DNA from 2 places in the Solibacillus sp. FSL K6-4121 genome. Region 1 is predicted to be linked to the other one. Evidence: riboswitches for the same ligand, from Rfam matches in the RefSeq annotation. Region 1 holds a riboswitch; the other holds the start of a gene.
The links. Region 1 has a riboswitch for FMN ahead of ribE (riboflavin synthase). Riboswitches for the same ligand answer to the same signal wherever they lie in the genome.
Positions count from the first base shown of each region.

Region 2: linked by a shared signal. The riboswitch ahead of MHH95_RS09915 (ECF transporter S component) and the one ahead of ribE (riboflavin synthase) in region 1 are both predicted to bind FMN.

Region 1 covers NZ_JBBOCS010000002.1:874,881-880,271, reverse strand. The annotation lists gene MHH95_RS13810 (transglutaminase-like domain-containing protein) at 1-1,157, opposite strand, end outside; FMN riboswitch at 1,358-1,492, shown strand; FMN riboswitch at 1,592-1,724, shown strand; gene ribE (riboflavin synthase) at 1,846-2,481, shown strand; gene ribB (3,4-dihydroxy-2-butanone-4-phosphate synthase) at 2,496-3,107, shown strand; gene ribH (6,7-dimethyl-8-ribityllumazine synthase) at 3,123-3,587, shown strand; gene MHH95_RS13790 (spore coat protein) at 3,750-3,956, shown strand; gene MHH95_RS13785 (spore coat protein) at 3,974-4,282, shown strand; gene MHH95_RS13780 (hypothetical protein) at 5,256-5,391, shown strand, end outside.
Region 2 covers NZ_JBBOCS010000002.1:91,844-97,234, forward strand. The annotation lists gene MHH95_RS09900 (ATP-binding protein) at 1-1,642, shown strand, start outside; gene sigX (RNA polymerase sigma factor SigX) at 1,784-2,317, shown strand; gene MHH95_RS09910 (hypothetical protein) at 2,314-3,531, shown strand; FMN riboswitch at 3,640-3,813, shown strand; gene MHH95_RS09915 (ECF transporter S component) at 4,057-4,632, shown strand; gene brnQ (branched-chain amino acid transport system II carrier protein) at 4,856-5,391, shown strand, end outside.

The DNA of each region.
Region 1 (5,391 bases):
AAAAAGTACAGTGCAACAACCGTGTAAAATAATGCTCTTTCTCTTCTGGCTATAAATGAAATACATATAACAATAACCGAACCAGCTGTTAATGCAGAAAAGAAAGGACTGCTTAACAGAAAGCTAAATATTATGGAAATAAAGAAAACGAAATAGGAAAAGCTTTTTAATTTTGAAAAGAACCCTAGAGCGCCGGTTTCTGTAATTTTCCATTGACCTAAATAATTATGCTGATTTTTATTAGGTTTTATCGATAAATTTTCCTGGTCAAACCGCACGTAGATCGGCTGCATGTATGGTACACATCCTTTTACTGCCTCGTAGCCCCAATAAAAAGGCTGACCGTCAATTTGAAAAGGCACGATGGGAGGATATTTCGAATCGACTATAGTTTGTTTATCCAGATCATTATATTTAGGGGAAAGATACAGCTCTGCATCATTGGAAAAAACAACTCGCTGCTGTTCTAATTGCCCGAAGTATGCGGTCCATTTTAATGTTCGAACATTACTGAATAAAAATTGAGTTTTTTTCTTCTTTTGAATATAGGCCATGCTGCAATCAACCGGAATCCAGCCCGTTTGTTCGTCAAAAAATTCGTTCCACACATGTGCATTCATCTTGCTGTTTGCCCAACTGCCTACAAGGGATCGGCACGGGATACCAATAGAACGGCAAAGGGAAGAAAACATAAAAGCATACTCGCCACAATCACCTTGCTTCGCCTCTAAAAAAGACTTGATGCCTCTCCCCTTAGGCGGGTACATATATTTAAAATGATTGACTACATAATGGAAAATTGCCTTCGCTTTTTCCATTGTCGATACAGCGCCAGCCGTTATTTCATGTGCTAGATTCCTCATCTGTTCATCCACAACAACAAGTGTGCCGCTGCGTAAATAAAATGCCTTTTCTTTATTCGTAAGTATTTTTTGTTCGTTTTGTTTATACGTATCGATGGAATAATTCATTTGAAACTGTTCATTTTCTTTTAAAGTAAAATAAAAGAGTTCATTGTTCCCGTCATCAATTACTTTTTCTTCAGGAGAATGAGTACAAATCACGTCAGGATGATCCATCGGTAAAGTAGTCCATATCCTTGTTATACCTTTATTTGAGTTATGATACGAATATGCTATATTGACAATGTTTTTCATTATAGACACCTTTTCTTTTCCTAGTTTTTAAAAAATTCTGGATATTTTTATATACGGATGCCCACCTTAAAAGTTTCATTTTAATTAACAAAATAGCAAGTTAGCAGAGGTAAATGGAATGATACTTATGGAAGCAAGAAGGTCCGAAATGACTATTAGTATTCTAAAAAATCTATGTTACAATAATTTTCAAATAAAATAATTTCCTTCGGGGTCGGGTGAAATTCCCAATCGACGGTGATGAGTTTATCTCTAAGCCCGTGAGCCGCTTTTTGCGTGCAGGATTTGGTGCAAGTCCAAAGCCGACAGTATAGTCTGGATGGGAGAAGGAATAGCAACGCATTTTTGAAAATTCGATTTAAAATGTGCTTTTTTGCTATACACTTTTCCCGTCGCGCCAAGTGATGGGATTTTTTTATTGATAATTTTATATGAATTTCCTTCGGGGTCGGGTGAAATTCCCAATCGACGGTGATGAGTTTACTCTAAGCCCGTGAGCCACTTTTGTGTGCAGGATTTGGTGCAAGTCCAAAGCCGACAGTATAGTCTGGATGGGAGAAGGAAGCAATGTCATGCGTTTTTTGAAATATGTGTTCAAAAGGCTTATTTGATGCTGCTAAATTTCCCTCTCATCGAACTCCGAATTCAATCGGGGTTCTTTTTTTACTTTTAAAAAGAGGTGAGTAGGATGTTTACAGGAATTATTGAAGAGTTAGGAACTGTGGAGCAGATTAGTCAGTCCACACAAACGATGGAATTAGCCATTCGCGCAAGTAAAATTTTAGAAGATGTAAAGCTTGGAGACAGCATTGCGGTGAATGGAGTTTGTTTAACAGTGAAACAATTTACGTCCAATTCATTTTTAGCGGATGTGATGCCTGAAACTGTTAAAGCAACAAGCCTGCAACAATTGACTGTAGGTATGCATGTCAATTTGGAACGGGCAATGCTGGCGAATGGCCGTTTTGGCGGACATATTGTATCTGGCCATGTTGATGGTGTCGCAATCATACAGCGGAAAAGACCTGTTGCAAACGCGGTTTATGTAGATTTAGCGATGGACCGTACTTTAGTTGCACAGTGTATCGAAAGAGGTTCTATTACAGTCGATGGCATAAGCTTAACGATTTTTAATATGACAGATACACTCGTTACCATTTCCTTAATCCCTCATACTTACGAACAGACTGTGTTGGGCTATAAAAAGGCCGGGGATGTTGTGAATATTGAAATAGATTTGATCGGGAAATATGTGAAAAAACATTTACAAAATCAAACGGCAAGTACGATTACAAAGGAATTACTGCAACGTACAGGGTTTTAAAGGAGTGGGAAAAGATGAATACGATAGACGAAGCAATTCAAGCATTAAAAAATGGTGAAATTATTATTGTTGCCGACGATGAACATCGTGAAAACGAGGGTGACTTTCTCGTTTTGGGTGAATTTGCAACACCGGAAAATATTAACTTTATGGCCCTTCATGGCAGAGGATTAATATGTACACCTATATCTCCAGCCATCGCTGAAAAACTATGTCTTCATCCAATGGTCCAAAGTAATACAGATACATATCAAACGGCTTTTACGATTAGTATCGATCATATTCATACAACGACAGGAATCAGTGCATTTGAACGTTCAGCAACGATCTTGGCATTACTTGATCCAGCAGCGAAGCCGGAACATTTCCACCGTCCTGGACATGTTTTTCCTCTCATTGCAAAACAAGGAGGCGTAATAGAGCGCCGTGGTCATACTGAGGCAGGGGTAGATCTTGCAAAATTATGCGGGTCGATGGAAGCCGCGGTCATCTGCGAAATTATGAATGAAGATGGTTCAATGGCGCGGATGCCACAGCTTGAAAAACTCGCACTAAAACATCAGCTGAAATTTATTACGATAGAAGATTTAGTTCAATATATAAAAATAAACACAATGGTTGTATAAGAAGGAGCAGATAAAATGGGTAAAACTTTTGAAGCACAATTAGTAGGTACAGATTTAAAAATCGGAATCGTTGTCGGTCGGTTCAATGAATTTATTAATGATAAATTATTAAGCGGTGCAATTGATGGATTAAAAAGACACGGTGTAAATGAAGATAATATTGATACTGCCTGGGTACCAGGTGCATTTGAAGTACCCTTTATTGCAAAGAAAATGGCAGAAGCCAATAAGTATGATGCAGTAATCGGGTTAGGTACAGTCATTCGCGGATCAACAACGCATTATGATTACGTATGCAATGAAGCAGCTAAAGGCATTGCCAAAGCGGGCTTGGATACAGGGGTACCGGTTATTTTCGGGATTGTCACAACTGAAAATATCGAGCAGGCGATTGAACGTGCAGGGACAAAGGCGGGGAATAAAGGCTATGACAGTGCAATGTCTGCTATAGAAATGGCGAATTTAAATAAGATGTTTTAGTTTCATAAATAAAAGGGCTTTTCGGAAAAGATTCATTCAAATTTTCGAAAAGCCCTTTTTTCTTTTATACATTTCTTACATAGCTTCATCAATCCATAGTGATTATTTTTATGTAAGTTGGGTAAATAACTGTGAACACTTTATGAAAGAGGAGGTATTATAATGGCCGCTAAAAAGGAACTAGCTTTACATGAGCAACTTGAAGTCCATGAAGTACTGATTTTTAAAACGAATTGTGTGACAAAAGGGAAATTGTTTGTTGATCTTGTACAGGACAAAAAGTTAAAAGAAATTCTTGAAGAGGATTTGGAGCTTTCAGTAAAAGCAATTAAAGATTTAAAAAAAGTGCTTGCTGACGCAAGTAAATAATACGTGAGGTGAAAAAAATGGCGACAAAAAAATCAGAAACTCAAACTGAAGAGCTAAATGTATCGATCATTGATGATATGGCAATTGCGACAGATTTACTGCTTACATCGAAAGCTGCAGTCAGAAGTTTAGCGGTAGCTATTACAGAAACAGCAACACCTTCTGTGAAGAAGCTGTTACGTCGTGAGCTTGATAATGCGATTGACACACATGATAAAATTGCACAGTATATGATTAAAAATGAAATGTACCATGCCTATGATTTACAAGAGCAGATGGAGCATGATCTGGAAAAAGCGGATATTGCATTAAAATTAGCGAAATAATAGTTTAAAGCGGCTGATATTTAATCAGCCGTTTTCTTCAGCCTAAAACTGTCGTATCGATTAACATTCATGCCTTTTTCGATTTGATTTGGAAACGTTATTTAGAATGATTCTGTATGCTTTATCAATCTTTTAATGGAAGGTTAGACAACAATAAATTGATTAGGAAACCACTGATGGTAAATATAATCGTCCCGATCAGCACCTTTACTAATGACACCTCGATATCCACAATATGATCAGTCTCCTGTGTTATTTCAAGTACTGTCCACCAGTTATCGATTGAGGATTCATATATGGCAAAGTATAACCATATTAAAAAACAGAAGGATACAAATATAAAAATCCCCATTTTTTTATTCATAACACACCTCCTATACAACTTTTCGCAAAATCAGAATGTTATACCCATTTAATCTTTCTGATATTTTTTATTCTGAATAGCAAAGAAAATCCAAATCATTACTAAGAAACTAGCAATTCCATTTATCGAAGAAAAATTTATTTTAAATATCCACCTAATTATGTCTTGGCTAATTATAGATATTAGTGTCAAAACGCTGACTAATAGCAAGGAGTGTAATATTAATTTTGGGAAACGTATTTGAGAAAGTCGTGGGAAATTCATTATATTATCACCTAGTATTGAAGAATTCTAATAATTCAATTATACACTTTATTAGTAAGGGCGCCTCTATTATTGTGAGTTATTTTATTCCGAGCAGGTGACATATTGCATGAATTTTAGTGTGGTCTTTAATAAAGATTGATAATTAATCTGTAAGGATTACAATTTTCTTATTCCACAAACGGGCCATTATCTTGAATAACGCCTAATAAGAAAAACTGGATATTTATGTTAATATATAGAGGGTCTTGTGAATAAGTGAACTTAAACTAAGCAGGTTAGGTTGAAAAAGCGTCCAATTGATAGGGGGATTTAGTATCAGTGAAGAAGTTAAAATATCTGAGTTTGATTCCATTATTCTATTTTGTCTTAATCCTTTCAGGTTGTAATGAGCGTGTAGACAATTATTACTTGTCGTTAATGGGTGAAAGTGATAATTGGAGTTTAACAAACTATGAAATTGTTCTAACTCAAGAGGACT
Region 2 (5,391 bases), 780 kb from region 1:
TTCCTTGAGACAAACTGCTGCAGCCATCGCCAGTATTGTTGATGAGGATGAATTGGATGATAAACAATTCGCAATTATTTCCGAGTTATTAACGGAAACGACAAATGTCCTCATTGCAAAAAATCCAAATGAAGTACTGTATTCAATGCAAGAGGGATTGAATAAAGAGGAAATACAGAAAAATATTATTTCAAACGAGGATTTAGGGGAAGTTTATGAATCAAATGAGCCGATTGTTAAAGAGCTTCTCCTGCCTTCGAACATTGAAGAAAATAAAAATTTGAAATATATCGTTCTTGGCTTCCCGTTAAAAAGTGACGAAGAGTTACACGGGGCAGTATTTATTTACAAAAACCCGGACGCATTAAATCAGACAAGTAATGAAACAACGAAAATTGTCTTTTTGGCAGCGGCCATTGCATTCATATTGACGACAATTTTTGCGTTTTTCCTTTCTTCCAAAATAACGTTGCCATTACGTAACATGCGTGAACACGCTTTTGAATTGGCAAAGGGTCGATTCGATTCTAAAATTGAAATAAAGCAGAATGACGAAATTGGTCAGCTGGCTGTAGCCTTTAATCAAATGGGCCGTCAATTAAAGCATCATTTGGAAGTGATTAATCAGGAAAAAGAGCAATTATCCAGTATTTTAACATCGATGACAGATTCCGTAATTACTTTTAATCGTGATAAGACAATTTTAGTTAGTAATCCCCCGGCGGAGCGTTTGCTTCAAAAATGGTTTGTTGAAAAAGGTTTAAACAGTTCGAGGCCGATTCCGGAAGAGCTCTATCAAATGCTTGACCATGTCCTGAGTTTTGAAGATCAGCTTGACGAAGAGCTACAGATGGGGAAATCTTATTATAGTATTACAATCAGCCCGCTCTATAGCGGAGATTCAATTCGTGGTGCAGTCGCTGTTATACGAGATAAAACAGAGGAAACAAAGCTAGAAAAGCTGAAATCGGATTTCATTGCCAATGTTTCACATGAGTTGCGAACACCGATAGCGATGCTGCAAGGCTATTCTGAAGCTATTATAGATGGTGTTGTCACAACAGAAGAGGAACGCACTGATATGATTCGCATTATTTATGATGAGTCCCAACGGATGAGCCGACTCGTTACGGATTTATTGGATTTGGCACGAATGGAGTCAGGTCATATGAGTCTTTATAAAGATAACGTCCCATTAGTGTCGGTAATCGAACGTATGACGCATAAGTTTGATCAGACAGCTAAAGAAAATCATGTACATCTTCTTTTTGAAACTGACTTTTCGGAGGATGCGCTTATCCCGATTGATGAAGACCGAATTGAGCAAGTGTTAACGAATTTAATCGATAATGCAATCCGTCATACACCGGCTGAAGGCTCAGTTACAGTATCGATAACAAATGAACAGAAATTTGCTAAGGTTCAAGTGAGCGACACTGGCCAAGGTATACCACAAGATGACTTACCATACGTATTTGAACGTTTTTATAAAGCGGATAAAGCACGGACGCGTTCAAAAGGTGGAACAGGCTTAGGGTTAGCAATAACAAAAAATATAGTAGAAGCACATAACGGTACGATTTCTGTAGATAGTGTGGAACAGCAAGGAACAATCTTTACATTTTATTTACCACTAACTTAAGAAATTGTAGTAGGAAAAGTTTATCATTTTGTTCTCAAAGTGATAAACTTTTATTTTTAACAAGCTATTCATATAATATTACAGGGTATTGTAACTTTTACTGTTTGAAAACGACAAATTATTAGAACGGAGGTGGGATGGGTGCAACAGTCCATATTCCATCGATTATACGATATGTATCATCAGGATGTTTTTAATTTTCTGTTTTATTTAGTAAAAAATCGTACAGCGGCGGAGGATCTTTCCCATGAAGTGTATGTACGTGTACTGAAATCGTATGAACGCTTTGAAGGAAAAAGCTCTGAAAAAACGTGGCTTTTCTCAATTGCAAAAAATGTGGCAATTGACTATTTCAGAAAGAAACAGGTTCGGGATAAGCATGCATTTACCGCATTTGATTGGGAAACAGAGCAGCTTGTAAGCTCTGTCCCTTCACCAGAACAGTCAATGGAACTAAACGATGAACTAAGCCGATTACTGCTAGCATTGGAACGATGCTCGGGAGATCAGAAGATGGTGATTATTATGCGCTATCTTCAGGAACTTTCAATACAGGAAACGGCTGATATATTAGGATGGACCCCAGGTAAGGTAAAAACGACGCAGCACCGGGCATTAAAAAATTTAAGACAGTTATTGGAAGCTCAAGATGGAAAGGAGGCGAATTCATTATGAAAAAGGAGCGTTGGGATGAGGAGAACCTGGAGCAACTTCTAAAACAGGCCCCAAAAGTAACCGATCATCGGACAAAGGATGAAATATTTAATCGTTTAAAGGATGAAGGAGCATTTAGTGAAGAGCCGCCTCAAATACAACAGCCTACTCAAAAAGGGATTCGCTGGGCGCCGCTTCTAGTATCTATCGCTTCCTTATTTATTATAGTTTTGATTGGTGCACAGTTTTTAGGAAATGATCAGTCTATCTCTATGGAAAATACATTTGATATGGCGACTACAGAATCGGAAGAAAGTGCCAAAATGAGTAGGGCTGGAGATGCAACTTCAAAAAGTGAATCCGCGACAATTTCCAACTTTTCAATGGATACACAAGGACAACAAACTTTAATTTATGAAAGCCAGCTTGAAGGAGTGACATTATTCAAAATTGGTCTTGCTGGGGACGATGCAGAAAGTGTTCCTGTGAGTATTTTAATTCCTAATGAAGTTGTTGTTGATAAGCTTGGCACGGATAAACCGACAGCATTGGAGCTTTATAAAACGTTTAGTCCATTGCTGGATGAGCAAATGCTTGGATTTAATGAGTATCATCCGTTAAAAGGCGAATTGCGTGAAGAAGGAAATAAACTTATTCACACATTACCTGAGGACCACGGATATGACACAAGTTCGGCTACATTATCCAATTATTTCGGTTCACTTGTAGATACATTTGGCAATTCGTATGAAGAAGTACAAATTGAAGATACTAATGGAAAAATCGCTTATTTTGATCATGTTGGCGAAATGGGGCAGTCAATACCATTGAAAAGTGAACAAACACAATATAATTATTTTATGTATCAAATGAGGGATGGGGCAGTTTATTTAAGTCCTAACTTCCGAATGACCTTTCCAAACGTAACGGATGCGATAAATAATATGACAACTGAAGCCAATGATATATATCGAACAGTCATTTTACCTGGAGTTTCGTTAACAGTAGAAGATGAAGGGGAAATTGTAACAGTAACATTCGACCAAGCGCTTGATTTGGAACAATATGATCCCGCTCAAGTGATGCGTATGATCGAAGGGTTATTATTAACAGCTGCTAGTTTCGATAAACAAATTAAATTTGAACAAATTGTGCAAGAAAATTGGAGTGGTTTTGACTTTACGAAGCCTTTGGAGAAGCCAGTTGCGGGAAATATCCTATTCTATAATTTTTAAACAATTCAAATAAATTTACTCGGAATTGTAAGCAATGGTCTTTACAATTCCGTTTTTATATATATAATAGAAATTGTAACAAGTATTTTGTTGCATAATTTCATATTGATTCATCTTCGGGGCAGGGTGTAATTCCCGACCGGCGGTAATTAAAGTTGTAACCTCTGACCATTAACTTGGAGGACGTTACAGAAAACTTTTCGAGCCCGCGAGCCACTTTTGTGTGCAGGATTTGGTGTGATTCCAAAGCCGACAGTATAGTCTGGATGGGAGAAGGTGAAGGTACGGTCGTCATTTTATGAAAATGTCGTGCTTTGTAGTACCATTAATAATTTCCTTAATTATGAGCGAAATATCTTTCGTATACATAAATTTAAGGAAAGTTACTACAAATGTATGAGTAGACTTTTATTTAAGTGTGCCTATTTCTCCCTTATGCTCTTTTTTGCATAAGGGTTTTTTCATGAATGATTTGATACGTCCTTTCTTCTTGCGAGATGGAATCAGCAAAGAGGAGAGATTTCTATGCAAAAGAGAACTTTGAAGTTACGGTCATTTGTAACAATCGCAATGTTAAGTGGGATTTCGTTCATTTTAATGTTACTGAACTTCCCATTACCTTGGTTTCCTGTATTTTTGCAGATTGATTTTAGTGATGTACCTGCATTAATAGCGGCGATTACAATGGGACCTGTCGCGGGCATTCTTGTTGAATTGGTAAAGAATGTACTTGATTGGATTTATACAGGGGCGCCAGAAGGAATTCCGGTTGGTCACATGGCAAACTTTGCAACAGGCGTATTATTCATTTTACCAGCTTACTATATTTATAAAAAATTCCCTTCCGCAAAAGGGTTGATTTCAGGCTTAGTCGTTTCAACAGTAGTAATGTCGTTGGGAATGGCTATATTAAACTACGTAGCGTTCCTGCCGATGTATACGTATCTACTAGGCTTTGAATATGATATGTATGAAACAATAGTATTGGGTATTTTACCATTTAATATTGTTAAAGGAATTATGATGCTAGTTGTCGTGACAATGATTTATCGTTCAATGCGTGTATGGATTGAACAACAGCGCAGACAATATTTAGCTTAACTTAATAAACAGTGAGGAGTTATGTCATGTACAATTAATTTTATGACATAACTCCTTTTTATTTGTTGATAGATTGTTAGGCTATGTGTCTAAAGTTATATGGGAATAATTATTGCTATTGAATTCAAAGTAATTCACTGTTATCATAATGTACATTGTTGTGAAAAATCGGGCTATTTCGTCAAAAGACCAACATGATATGACTTCTTTAGGAGAGATGACGATGGAGAAAAAAATACCATTTTCAACATACGCAGTTATTGGCACAATGCTGTTCGGTATGTTTTTTGGTGCGGGAAATTTAATCTTCCCGATTCAAATGGGACAATTAGCAGGTACGAATTATTGGCTTGCATTAATTGGCTTTTTAGTAACGGCAATAGGACTGCCGTTTTTAGGTATTCTTGCAATTGGTTTATCTGGAAGTAATGGATTGCGTGATTTAGCAAGTAAAGTACACCCGGTATTTGGTTTGCTATTTGCATTGGCATTGTATTTAACGATTGGACCGTTTTTTGCCATTCCTCGTACTGCTACGGTACCTTTTGTAGTTGGTTTCGAACCTTTCATCGATCCATCACAAATCACATTATGGCTTGCAGTGTTTAGTTTTGTATTTTTTGCTATCGTATTTTACTTTTCATTAAATCCAGCGAAAATTATGGATATTATCGGCAAATATTTAACGCCGGCATTTTTAGTTTTTCTGTTTGTATTAATCGGAATTAGTTTATTTTCGCCTATGGGTAATTTTGTCGA